3 regions of the Halomonas sp. KM-1 genome follow, and region 1 is predicted to be linked to each of the others. Evidence: predicted binding sites of a transcription regulator. Region 1 holds the regulator's gene; each other region holds the start of a gene.
The links. The regulator FliA, encoded in region 1, starts transcription of late flagellar genes. The targets are predictions, from matches to a motif close to CTAAAGTTNNNNNNNNNNCNGCCGATA.

Region 1 (4,166 bases):
TGGCCAGCGGACTGGCCACGGTGGCAGCCCACCTCGACCTTGCCGAAGACGAGGCCGCCATGGATCTCAGAGCCGAGCTGTTGGGCCTCGGCGGTGGGCGTCGCCGACGCCGAGACGTGGCGCTGCTCGAGTCTCTACTACAACTTTTCCTGGTGCGCGATGCCATTCGCCACCTTGGCCTCGGTGAACGGGAGACAGGCTAGATGGGATGGGACCAGGCCGCGGGCTTGCGCCAATGGGCAAATGGAACGACGCAGGATGAGTGCCCGACACACGTGGCCGAGATGCTGGTCGAGCTGGCCACAGGAAACAAGGCGGAGAATGTCCGACCCAAGCGGTCCAGTGCTCAGCCTGCCGGCACCAAGGCGGCGGTGGAGCGACCGAGGCCGCCGCGCAGTGAGGGGGAGCGGACGCTGATGGTGCTGGGCCTGCCGGGCACTGCCGAGCGACACACTGCACGAGTCACCGAGCTGCTTGAAAGCTGGGCGCAGGAAGGGCGGCGCTGGGTAGGCGATCCCGGCAGCTGGCGTATCGTGGCGCTACCGATCTCCAGCCCGCATCTGTCGCTGCTGGCAGCGCAGCAGTCGCAGTGGGCGCTGTGGATAGACGACGATCTGGAGGCGTTCCGCCGCGGTTATCGCATGCTCAAGCAGATCGCCGAGCAGGGTGGCCCGCGTCGCTTGATTGCCGTGCACCCGTCGGGCGTGGGGCGCCAGGGCCTGTTGAGCAATCTCCAGTACGTTGCGGAAGCGTATTTCGATATCGAACTGTTGGTATTGGCGCGATGAAACCGACCAGGTTGGGGCAACTCTGTTTGCTGACCCTTGGCGGGCTGTGGGCGGGCATGGCTCAGGCGGCCGGCAGTTGGGTGGCCACGGCGCCTGCCGTGCACGTCGTCATGGCCGAGCGACCCGCCATGTCCGCTGCCTTGTTGCCGCCATCTCCCGAACTGGCACACGGGCAGGTGATGGGCCGCGTGGTCTGGCAGTTTCAGCCGCCAGCCGGCAGGGAGGTGAACGCCTGGCTCTGCCATCCGGGGGCCTGCATTCGCCTGCCCGGGCCGCGAGGGCAGACCGAGGCACTGGCCGGTGTGCCGGCGGATACGCCACTGAACTTTCAGTTTTCCCTACAGGAGCGTGGGCAGCGTGCCGCAACCCTGCAGGGGCTGCAAGTGATCGTGAATCACGACGACCTGCAGTGATTCTGACCCGTCGAGCGCCGATCGGCATCGCTCGAGGGAACCGTCAGCCGCGAGAGCAAGAGCATGTACACAGCACGAGGCAAGATCGAACAGGCAGACCTGCTGGAGGAGTACCTGCCGCTGGTGAGGCGCCAGGCGCTGTCGATGCAGGTTCGACTGCCGGCAAGTATCGAGCTCGATGATCTGATCCAGGCCGGCACCGTGGGGTTGCTCGAGGCGATGGGTCGCTTCGATGCCACTCAGGGGGCGAGTTTCGCTACCTTTGCCAGCCAGCGTATCCGTGGCGCCATGCTGGACGAGCTGCGCAGCCGCGACTGGCTGCCTCGCAGCGTGAGGCGTAATGCCCGGGCGGTCGATGAGGCCGTGCGCAGTCTGGAACAGAAGCTCGGCCGGGCGGCAGACGAGCTTGAGATAGCCGCCGAGCTCGACATGGAGCTCGAGGAGTATCGCCAGCTGCTCAGTGATACCAACAGTGGCCATCTGCTGCCCTTCGAGGTGCTCGTCTCGGAAGGCGCCGAACCCGGCATCGAGGACGCTTCGCTCGATACGCCTTATCACATGCTCATCGACGAGGAGCGGCGTCGGCAACTGGTCGATGGCATCGAGGCACTGCCCGAGCGCGAAAAGCTGCTGATGGCGCTCTATTACCAGGAAGAGCTCAACCTGAAGGAGATCGGCGCCGTGCTCGGTGTCACCGAGTCACGCGTGTGCCAACTGCATAGCCAGGCGGTAAGCCGGTTACGGGCACGCCTGGCGGACAACGACGTCTAGGTTTTCCCAAGCGTAAGGCTTTCTCCAAGCACCCGGCGCGGTTAGGCAGCTCTCGCATGCCTACAGGTTATCCATCAACGCCTTGGTGCTGGCCAGTGCGTTCATGTAGCAGCCATGCAGTCGGTCAGCGGGAACTTCATCGATAGCTTCTTCGACCTGGCGCTCGTGGTTCTCGCACAGGACGAGCACGGCACCGAGAGGTCCGCTGCGATACTTCAATGCCTTGATGATCGGTTCGCCCAAAGGCAGGTGGTCGAGCAAGGTATTGCGATCCTCTTCGAGCAGGGCATCCATCATCGAGAACAGCCCGGTGGTGAAGGCATCCTCGGGATCGAGAGTAGGGAAGGGGGCCGCCAGATGACGGCACATGAAGGCGCGGATCAGCGCCATACGCAGCACGATGCGGGATGAGGGCTGCAGACTTGCCAGGGTCAGGGTCAGGATCAGCCGACGCAGTTCTATCAACCCCAGGATCTGTACCCCACGCTGCAGATCGACCGCCTTGCCGCCAGGATTGAAATAGGTAGAGTTGGCGCGGCGCAGAATCGCCACATGCAGATGAGGCACCTGCACCACCAGCTCGTGCAGTCGGTTGAGGTCACTGCTGTCTTCCTCATAGAGGGCGCGAATCAGGCGAATCTGGGCGGCGCGGTTGCCGTGGCGTCCACGGGGCGGCGAGGAAATGAAGCTGGGGCGTGCCAGATAGTCGCCGTCATAGTAATCGCAGCCCATCATCTGGTAACGCTCCAGGGCATCGCGGCTGTCGAGATTGCCGACCAGTAGCTTGATATTGCGAGCCGGGAGCTTTTCCAGCGTCTTTTCGTCCAGTTCGTTGGGTGAGCTCAGCTGTATGATGTCACAGCGGCCAAGCAACGCCTCGGGATCCTGCTTGAACAGCCGAGAAGGCACGATGACCCGATAGCCTCGCTCACGAATGTCATCCAGGCGCCCGAGCAGCTCGCTATCCAGCGTACTGGCTTCGGCAACGCCAAGCGCTAGCCGCGGTGCCGGGGTGGGCAGCAGTTCGGGGCGATCGAGCCACTCCAGGGGCAGGTCGACGAACAGCGTCCTGTCGCCTAGCAGCCCAGCATCGCCAAGCTCGTAGACGGCGCTGGCCAGGGCCCGGGCGGTAGCGGACATGAGGTCCTCGGCCTCATCCTCGGCGTCGCTGCGCCGGGTGTAGACGAGACGATCCGCCACGTGATGGTGGCTGGCATCGTGAACCGGATGGAGAGCGATGGTGAAAGGCTCTGGACCCCTTTGGTCGGGCATGTGGCTTGGCTCCCTGCTGAGTGTTGCAACACCCAGGTATGTTCTCATGTTTCCAGATATGACGGCGGCTCCGGTGCCGCTTGTCCTGCGCTTGCAGCATCTACAATGCCTGGCGCAGCGCCGCGAGGCCCGGTTCGAGATCCGGTGCGAGGCTCTCGAGGGCGGGGCGCGCATGAAAGAAGCCCTGCTGCTTCGGAATGCCGTGACGCCCCAGCCACAGTGCCTCGTCGCGGGTCTCCACGCCCTCGGCAATCAGGTCGATACCGAGCTCCCCGGCAAGGCTGACGAGGGCTCTGAGAATCGCCTGTCGGCGAACGTCGTCATCGCAACCCATCACCAGGGCGCGGTCTATCTTGAGCCGGTCCGGGTGCAGTATCGTCAACAGATCGAGATTGGCGAAGCCGTTGCCGAAGTCATCCAGGGCAGTGGTGAATCCCATGCTGCGATAGGCTTCGATGATGTTGCGCAAGTGCTCTTGGTCCTGCACCTTTTCGCTTTCGGTAACCTCGAACACCAACCGCTCCGTCGGCCACCCAACCTTCTGGGAAATGGCCAGCGTCGCCTGAATGCACGCCTGGGGTTCGTAAACGGCATTGGGCAGAAAATTGATCGACAGGCTCTCGCGCATGCCGAGCCGGCTGGCAAGCTCGATGGCGCGGATGCGGCAGGCCTGATCGAAGCGGTAGAGCAGGCGGGGCGTCACCTTGGCCAGGATGCTGCCTGCAGATTCGCCGGCGGGCCCTCTCACCAAAGCCTCGTAGGTGATGATTCTGGCCGAGCCCAGATCGACGATCGGCTGGAAGGCCATGGTGAAGTCGAAAGGAAGTTCGCCTTCGCAGCGTTCGCAGTGTCCCTCCTTCTCGGCGCATCGATGCATGGCAACTCCTTCCCGGGCCTGTTCGGTATCGTCTGCGTGTTTGAG
Region 2 (4,166 bases), on a different contig from region 1:
TTAGCGCCAATAGATTGGTCTGGAAAGCCAGTGACTCGATGGCCTCAATAGCCTCGGTCATCTTGTCGGCACTGACGGTGATGTGGCGCATGCTCTCGACTAACTGCTGAACCTCATCTTCGCTACGTCCCACGACTTCGTGCATTCGCCCCACTTCGGCTTCCGCCTGGTCAGTGTTCGCGGCATTCTGCCGAACCGTTGTCGTGAGCTCCTCCATACTGGCGGCGGTCTGCTGCAGCGAAGAGGACTGTTGCTGAGCACGTTCGGCCAAGCTGCGGTTGTCACGCTCCAACTCCAGCGTTTCTCGCTCGACCACGTCCAGCGTACTGTGAATGTTACCGGCGATGTTCACCAGGCTGCGTTGCATGATGCCCAGAGCCGCAATCACCTCGCCCATGCCGTCGCGGCGCAAGGGTGGTGAGGCCGCTGCCAAGTTGCCTGCGGCTACCTGCATGGCAAAATGTCGGACACGTCCAACGGCAGCATCGAAGCGCCGCTTACCCATAAAAGCCACTGTCAGAATCGCCACGGCCCCGGCCAGCCTTCCGGGCCAACCGATGAGATCGCTGGCAGCTATCACACCGCTGGCTACCAGAGACATGACTAACAATACTCCACCGTGTCCTGACGGCAATAGGTCCGCCATGCGTTCCAGAGAGCGAGTGGATACGAGCCGCCCGCGATCGAGGCGGACTCCCCTCATACGCCCTTCGCGCAGCCGGGCATAAATCGCCTCAGCTTTTGCACTGGCTCCGTGGGCCGGTTTGACGCGCACCGAGGTATAGCCCTGCAACTGGCCGTTTTCGACGATTGGCACCACATGGGCGTGCACCCAATAGAAATCTCCATTCTTACGCCGGTTCTTCACCAGCCCCGACCAGACCTCGCCAGCCTCGATTGTCTTCCACAGATTCTCGAATGCAGCCTCCGGCATGTCCGGGTGTCGTATCAGGTTGTGGGGAGATCCGATCAGCTCCTCGCGGGAGTAGCCACTGACCTCACAGAACGTTGACGATGCATAGGTAATGCGACCCTTGCTGTCGGTTCGTGAAATGAGATTCTGGTCGTCGCGTATCTCGTACTCTCGATCGGTCACTGGCTGGTTGATGCGCATAGTCTCTCTGCCATGGCATTGTCGTGCTGTCTTAACAGCGGTGCTGTTTACACACCCCTGCCCCCTAGCCCTCCATGGCTTCTCGAGGCTAAACAGACAAGACTAATGTTGCCATGACCTGGATCAGGGTTACACCAAAGGGATATTGACAAGCAGGAAATGAACAGCGTTTCACATCAATCGTTTCAACAGCTTGCCCAACAGCTGACAAGACACCACGAAAAAAGAACAAAAAATCATGCAAAAGACTAAAGTCGGTCCATTTTCGGCCGATATGCCACTTGGGATGGGCTGTCTTCAAGCAGCCTTGGGGAGATGCTGAAGCCCAGCATCAGCAGGGCATCAAATAAAAGGAAAAACACCATGTCTTCGCCATTGACCGACGCCACCAATGCTTTGAGCAGCTCAGCGCTGCACGACCTGACGCCACGTCAGCGCAAGGAGAACATTCTGGCTTCGTTGCCCAGTGCCGGCTCCATGCTGGCCCAGGCCGAGAGCCATGCAATGTCGCCCAGCCAGGCCGACCTGGTGGAGCCGATCCAACGCATCAACGAGGTGCTGCGTCAGTATGGCGTGGAATTCGAACTCAATGACACAACGCGCGTCATTACACGCATCGTGGACCGCGAGTCGGGAGACGTGCTACGCCAGATCCCGGCCGAAGAAGTCCTGGCCATCGCAGAGCGCCTCGATGAATTCAAGGGTAGCCTGATCAACCTGCAAGCCTAGGCATTGTACAGCTTAGACTTGCATGTTCATGACGTCACGGTAGGCGGTAACCAGACGATTACGAACCTGCAGGCCCATCTGGAAGGCCACGCTGGCCTTCTGCATGTCGACCATGACGTCGTTGAGCTCGACATTGGGATCGCCGGCCTGAAAGGCCATGGACTTTGCGGCGGAGGCCTGCTGCAGGCGATTGATACGCTGAATCGAAGCCTGCAGTTCGCCGGCGAAACCGCCCTGCCCCACCTGCGTCGATACCAGCTGGCCCTTGGCCGCCGGCCCACTGGCCTGGGCCGCCAGAGTCTGCATCTGTGCCAATGCCGACTGGATGGCAGGTGAACTCATGTTCCGCACCCCTCGTCTCGTATTGATTGGCGGGCTCACGCGGGCCCACTGGAATGTAGAGCAAGCCTATCAGGTTGCGGCGCCTACCAAACGACCAAATGGAAGGTAAAAAAGGGGCTTTTCCTGCCTTTGGAGTGGATGGCGGCTCGCATAATAGCGTTCATCACAGTTGCGCCCCTTGCGGGCAGCCAGAACGCGGTGAACGGATGCAGTCGATGCCTTCTTCCAGCAACACACTTCACGCAGCCCAGTGCGCGCCTCATGCAGTCGCTGAATGGATACTCATGCGGGGGCAAGCATGAGTAACGGCGCCACGACGCAGGAGCGTCAGGACTCCTCAGCCAGCGGCTCCGCCGCGGTGGTCGAGCGCCTACAGCAACAGCTGCGCGGCAACCCCTTGATCGCCATCCTGATCGGTGGCGCTGCAATGATCGCCATCGTGGTCGCACTGCTGATGTGGGCGCGTGCGCCTGAGTATCGTGTCCTCTACAGCAACCTTACCGAGGCCGATGGCGGGCGCATCATCAGCGAGCTGGAAAGCCGCGGCGTCCCATATCGCTTCAGTGAAGGCGGCACTGCACTATTGGTGCCGGGAGATTCCGTACACAGCCTGCGCCTGCAGCTGGCCGAGCAGGGCCTGCCACGTGGTGGCAACGTCGGCTTCGAGCTGATGGACAACCAGGCCTTCGGCGTCAGCCAGTTTGCCGAGCAGGTCAATTTTCAGCGCGGCCTGGAGGGCGAGCTATCGCGCTCCATCGAATCCCTGGGGCCGGTAGCGCGCGCCCGCGTGCACCTGGCCATGGCGCGCTCTTCGGTGTTCGTGCGCGATCGTGAACCCGCCAAGGCATCTATCATCGTCACTCTGGAGCCGGGCCGGGTGATGGGCGACGGTCAGGTCAGCGCCATCGTTCACATGGTATCCAGCAGCGTTCCCGACCTGGCCGCGGAAAACGTCACCGTGGTCGACCACAGCGGCCGCCTGCTTTCCCAGACCAGTAGCCAGGGCCGCGGTCTCGATGCCACCCAGCTAGACTACATTGCCGAGGTGGAGCGCTCTTTCCAGCAACGTATCGAAAACATTCTGGCACCGATCCTCGGTCGCGAGAACATCAGTGCCCAGGTCGCCGCCCAGATCGATTTCTCCCGTCGCGAAGAGACCTCAGAACGCTTCGGCCCCAACCAGCCGCCCAACGAAGCCGCGATACGCAGCCGCCAGTCGAGTCTTTCCTACAACGGCGGCGACGGCTTAGCGCTGGGCATCCCCGGCGCGCTGAGCAACACGCCGCCAGGGGTGGCCCCTTCGCCCATCGAGCTGCCCACCGACGAAGACGGTGAGCTCACCGAAGAGGCACAGCAGAGCCTGCAGGCACTCAACAACCTACGCCAGGACGACGTGGTCAACTTCGAGGTCGACCGCAACATCCAGCACATTCAGCATCGTCAGGGTGAGGTGACCCGTCTTACCACCGCCGTAGTGGTGGACTATCGCGAAGAGCGCAACGAAGACGGCGAATGGCAGCGCGTGCCGTTGAGCGAGGCTCAGATCGCCCAGATCGAGCGTCTGGTGCGCCAGGCCATCGGCTTCTCCCCGGCACGTGGCGACGAAATCGAAGTGGTCAACAGCCCGTTCAGCCGCGACGTGACGGAAGCCGAAGAGTTCGAGTGGTGGCAATCGCCCGAGGTTCATTCGCTGGCTCTGACCATCGGACGCTATCTGCTGGTGGCGCTGGGTGTACTCCTCGGTTACCTGCTGGTCCTGCGTCCGCTGATCAAGCGCCATACCGAGCAGCCCCTGCTCGCCAGCGCTCCGGGCACCGGCCTGCAGGTACGCGTGGGTGACGATGGTGAGCCGACCGAGGGCGAACTGCAGGCGGCCGGAGAAGACGATGAGCTGCGGCCGTACCAGAAGCCCAAGCGCAAACGTCGCTCGTCGGCCTATGAAGACCATCTGGCCGAGCTGCGCGAGCTCGCCCAGGAAGAT
Region 3 (4,166 bases), on a different contig from region 1:
TGAAGGTTTGGCAGCCTGATGCTGCGAGTATGTGCGCACGGCCACGCAAGCCTCCTTGGGATTAATAAAAAAAGGTCAAGACTAGATTACTCGGCAGCGCAAATGCCAAAACGAAAAACAGGCCCCCAAATGGGAGCCTGTTCGTTACCAGGGCCGTTGCAGCCCTTGGCGTGTGACGCTCAGATTGGCAATTAACCCAGCAGGGACAGCACGTTCTGCGGGATCTGGTTGGCCTGAGCCAGTACGGAAGTGCCGGCCTGCTGCAGGATCTGCGCGCGGGTCATGTTGGCCACTTCCACTGCGTAGTCGGCATCTTCGATGCGCGAACGAGCAGCCTGCAGGTTGGTGCTGTTGGTCTGCAGGTTGTTGATGGCGTCCTCGAAGCGGTTCTGCACGGCACCCAGTTCGGAGCGCAGGCTGTCCACCTTGTTCAGCGCTGCGTCCAGAGCCGCCAGCGGGTTGCCGGTCTGGCCAAGGGCAACCTGCTGATCCATGTCGACCACGTAGGGGTCGGCATCGGTGCCGGCGCCAGTCACGGCATAGTTGACGTCTTCACCGGCTTCGTTCTGGATGGTGGCAAACTTGGTCTGACCATCGATACCGCCGAAGCGAATCTCAACGCTCTGCTGAGCGCCCTGAGCGTCGGTGTAGGTTGCTTCCTGCACGGTGGCAGTACCGCCGGCGCTGATGGCGGCGAGGAACAGACCTGCCTCGCCACGATCGTCAACGTAGGTACCGGTGCCTACACCGTCTTCGTCAAGCACTTCGCGCAGGGTGCCTTCGAGCGCTGAAGCATCGACACTCACTGTGGTCGCAGAGAAATCGGCTGTAACCCCATCAAAGTCGAAGGTCACGGTGCCGCCAGCGGAGATCTGGCTAGCCGAGACGGCGTACAGCTGGGTGTCATCGCCATCGACCACCTGGATGTAGAGGTTATCGCCGTCCTGAACGAATGAAGTGGTGCCGGCCGGAGCATTGTCGAAGTTCTCGGACAGAGTGACCGGCTGACCTTCTAAGGTGAAGGTGAGCTGACCTGCAGTGGCTGGCTGACCGTTGTCGATGGTGGTGGTGGTCAGTGCCGCACCAGACAGATCAACGGTACCGCCTGCACTGACGTTGGAAGCACTGATAGCTACAAAGCGGGTCTCGGTAGCAGGAGTTGTGCCATCGGCTTCAAAACCAGAATATTCGATCTGAGCATAAAGCTGACCACTATCAGAAACTTGGAAGCCTTGAACGGAAGCTGTGGCAGCGCCAACGATAGCACCCAGATCTTCACCATCCGGAGCAACCACGCCGCCAGCTGAGATTACTACATCGACATCATCAGCAGTGCCGAACGTAGTGGTCGGTGTTACCGCAGGCAGATCACCGGAAACGATGGACTGAACCTGATCGCCCGTGTTGACCTCGACAACCCGGCGCACGTCGAAATCAGCCAGGTTCAGCGTAGCGGAAGTGATTTCCTTGAGGTTGACGCTGATGGTTTCACCGTCGTTGGCACCGACCTGAATTTGCAGCTCACGGTCCTGAGCCAGCACATCGACGCCGTTGAAGTTGGTCTCGGAGGAGATACGGTCGATCTCAGCCAGACGCTGGGTGATTTCGTCCTGGATGGACTGCAGGTCATTGTCGGAGTTGGTGCCGTTCTGGGCTTGAACGGTCAGCTCACGAATGCGCTGCAGGTTGTCGTTGATCTGGTTCAGTGCGCCTTCGGCAGTCTGAGCGACGGAGATACCGTCGTTGGCGTTACGCTGTGCCTGGTTCAGACCGGTGATCTGAGCGGTCATGCGGTTGGCGATGGCCTGACCGGCGGCGTCGTCCTTGGCGCTGTTGATACGCAGGCCGGAGGAGAGACGCTCCATGGAAGTCTGCAGAGCGTTCTGGCTCTTCTGCAGATTGGACTGGCCAATCAGAGATGTGATGTTGGTATTGATGACTGACATGGGTCATTCCTTCTTTTCGTTGAGGGCTCCATTGGCGGGCCCACTGAACCTTGTTTTCCTGGCCCAGCATCTCGGGCCTACCTCAACGGCGCCGTTGGCCGTTACCCTGTTTAACGGCACCTGTCGGCAGGACTTTAGGGTGAGAGCGAAAAAATTTTTCTTAACCTCGAGAGGCTTGCGGGCAGTTAGCGAAACCGTGCCTCCTGGGCCTGGCGGCGTAGCACCACTCATTGCGCGTACAACGCCGCCATGTCGGCTTCGAGCCTGGCTATGACCTGCGCACGAAGCCCAGGGTGCGCGGCCGGCAGGGCCAAAGCTTCGGCATACCAGAAGTCCATCTGCGGCGTGGGTTCGGGGCCGCGTTCGATGGCAGCATGGATAAGCGCCATACGCAGGGTCTGGCAATCGGCTGGGGCTTGGGCGAACTTTTCCAGCGAGGCGTGCCAATCTTTCGCATTGCCGGGTTCGCCTACGGCACGGCTGGCTTCTACCAAGCAAGCGATCTCTTCACCAAATGCTTTACGCAGCCGCTCGGCGTCGAGCGGCATTACTTCTTCCGCCAGCAGCAGCAGGGAAACGGCGATCCGCATCGTCGCGGGATAGCCCAGGGCATGCAGGGTCGTCTGAGCGGCATTGATAAGGGCATCGTTGTCCTCGCGCCGATCTCTCGGGGTGACCAGCTCGAACATGCCAAACTGCGCTTCCCGCTCTGCCTGGGTGTATACGGCATCGTGGTAGGCTGCTAGTCGAGTATGCACACAATCAGATCTCTTCATTCTTAAAGCGCCATACCATTTCGGTAATGTCGCGCGCACGATGCCCTCGGCCACACGGCTGTGCAACAAAGCGCAGAGCGTCACAAAGGCGAACGTCATTATCTTCGTAATCGATACCGATAATGTAGTCGTCGGCAAAGAGGCGAATCGATTCGGCCAGCTCGCTCGCTATGAGTTCACGGTCATAGAAAACGCTTTCCTCAACTGCGGACATCCGAGCAATCAGTGCACAGTCGATCAGAGTCGCATCGAGCCAGTTGGCAGCCGGGGTATAGCCGGCACACCAGCGCAGCCCCGACTCTTCGAGACACACCTCCATCGCTACGGTATGCTCGCCAACGAAACACGAGCCCAAGACCACCCCTGTTATACGGTGTTTTTTTGACTTCTCACCCACCTGCACCAACAAGTCTATAAGCGGGACTCCTGCAACCTTGTTCTTGAACCCGTGCGCCGCTATATAGACCGTACGGTTTTCAAAATCGCCCTTGCACAAGCAATCCAGCGCCTTATTAAAACTCTTTTTATCATAAAAATTGGCATAGTGAACTTCCGTATCACCAGTCAGTTTCGCTACACCTTCGATAAAGGGAAGCACACTGCTGCGGTTGGCATCATCCTCATCCAGTTCCCATGGCGCTTCCAATACGAGAATGGCACGGCTGGAACGATACTTGCTCATCGACTACCCTTATCAATTAATAGTCATTTTTATTGGCGGCATTAGGAACACTGCCAAAAACCAACTTCATTCGGCATAGACATGACTAGCCGTTATCCTATCTAACGGCACTTGCCGGCAGGACTTTAGGGAGAAAGGAAAAAAATTTTCGTTTCGTGTTGACGAAGCTCGGAGCGAGGCGGCTTCAGCGCTGGCGCAGCAGCTCCAACACCAGCTCCGGCTGGCGATTGGCCTGGGCCAGGATGGCGAAGCCGGCCTGCTGCAGGATTTGCGCACGCACCAGGTTGGAGACTTCCTGGGCGTAGTCGGCATCCATGATGCGCGAGCGGGCGGCGCTGAGATTGACCACGGTGGTTTGAATGTTGTCGATCACCGCTTCGAAGCGGTTGTACAGCGCGCCGAGCTGGCTGCGCTGGCGGTCGGTGCGCTTGAGCGCTTCGTCGAGGGCATCCAGCGGTGATTCGGTGGCCGTGCCGGTGTCGTCATCCACCACGCGAAAGCCATTCAGCCCCAGCGAATGCCGGTTGATGGCCTGAAGCTCGATGGCGATGGTCTCGCCGTCGTTGGCGCCCACCTGAATGTGCACGCGGCGGTTTTCGCCCACGACGGAAACGCCGTTGAAGCCGGTTTGCAGCCCGATACGGTCTATCTCATCCAGGCGCTGGTCGATCTCTGCCTGAATCGCGGCGAGATCGGTGGGACTCAGGGTGCCGTTACCGGCCTGCACGGTCAGCTCCCGAATACGCTGCAGGTTGGTATTCA

Region 2: B8115_RS16630 (flagellar protein FlaG) is a predicted target of FliA. The motif match lies at 1,363-1,389, and genes of this name have one in related genera.
Region 3: B8115_RS16590 (flagellin) is a predicted target of FliA. The motif match lies at 2,058-2,084, and genes of this name have one in related genera.

What each region holds. Positions count from the first base shown of each region.
Region 1 covers NZ_BAEU01000136.1:22,434-26,599, reverse strand. The annotation lists gene flhF (flagellar biosynthesis protein FlhF) at 1-203, shown strand, start outside; gene B8115_RS16190 (hypothetical protein) at 285-788, shown strand; gene B8115_RS16185 (flagellar protein FlhE) at 785-1,201, shown strand; gene B8115_RS16180 (RNA polymerase sigma factor FliA) at 1,265-1,972, shown strand; gene B8115_RS16175 (EAL and HDOD domain-containing protein) at 2,033-3,244, opposite strand; gene B8115_RS16170 (EAL domain-containing protein) at 3,345-4,121, opposite strand.
Region 2 covers NZ_BAEU01000138.1:55,374-59,539, forward strand. The annotation lists gene B8115_RS16625 (PAS domain-containing methyl-accepting chemotaxis protein) at 1-1,114, opposite strand, end outside; gene B8115_RS16630 (flagellar protein FlaG) at 1,478-1,843, shown strand; gene fliE (flagellar hook-basal body complex protein FliE) at 1,856-2,185, opposite strand; gene fliF (flagellar basal-body MS-ring/collar protein FliF) at 2,484-4,166, shown strand, end outside.
Region 3 covers NZ_BAEU01000138.1:44,861-49,026, forward strand. The annotation lists gene B8115_RS16585 (tetratricopeptide repeat protein) at 1-45, opposite strand, end outside; gene B8115_RS16590 (flagellin) at 192-1,946, opposite strand; gene B8115_RS16595 (hypothetical protein) at 2,174-2,722, opposite strand; gene B8115_RS16600 (hypothetical protein) at 2,709-3,404, opposite strand; gene B8115_RS16605 (flagellin) at 3,589-4,166, opposite strand, start outside.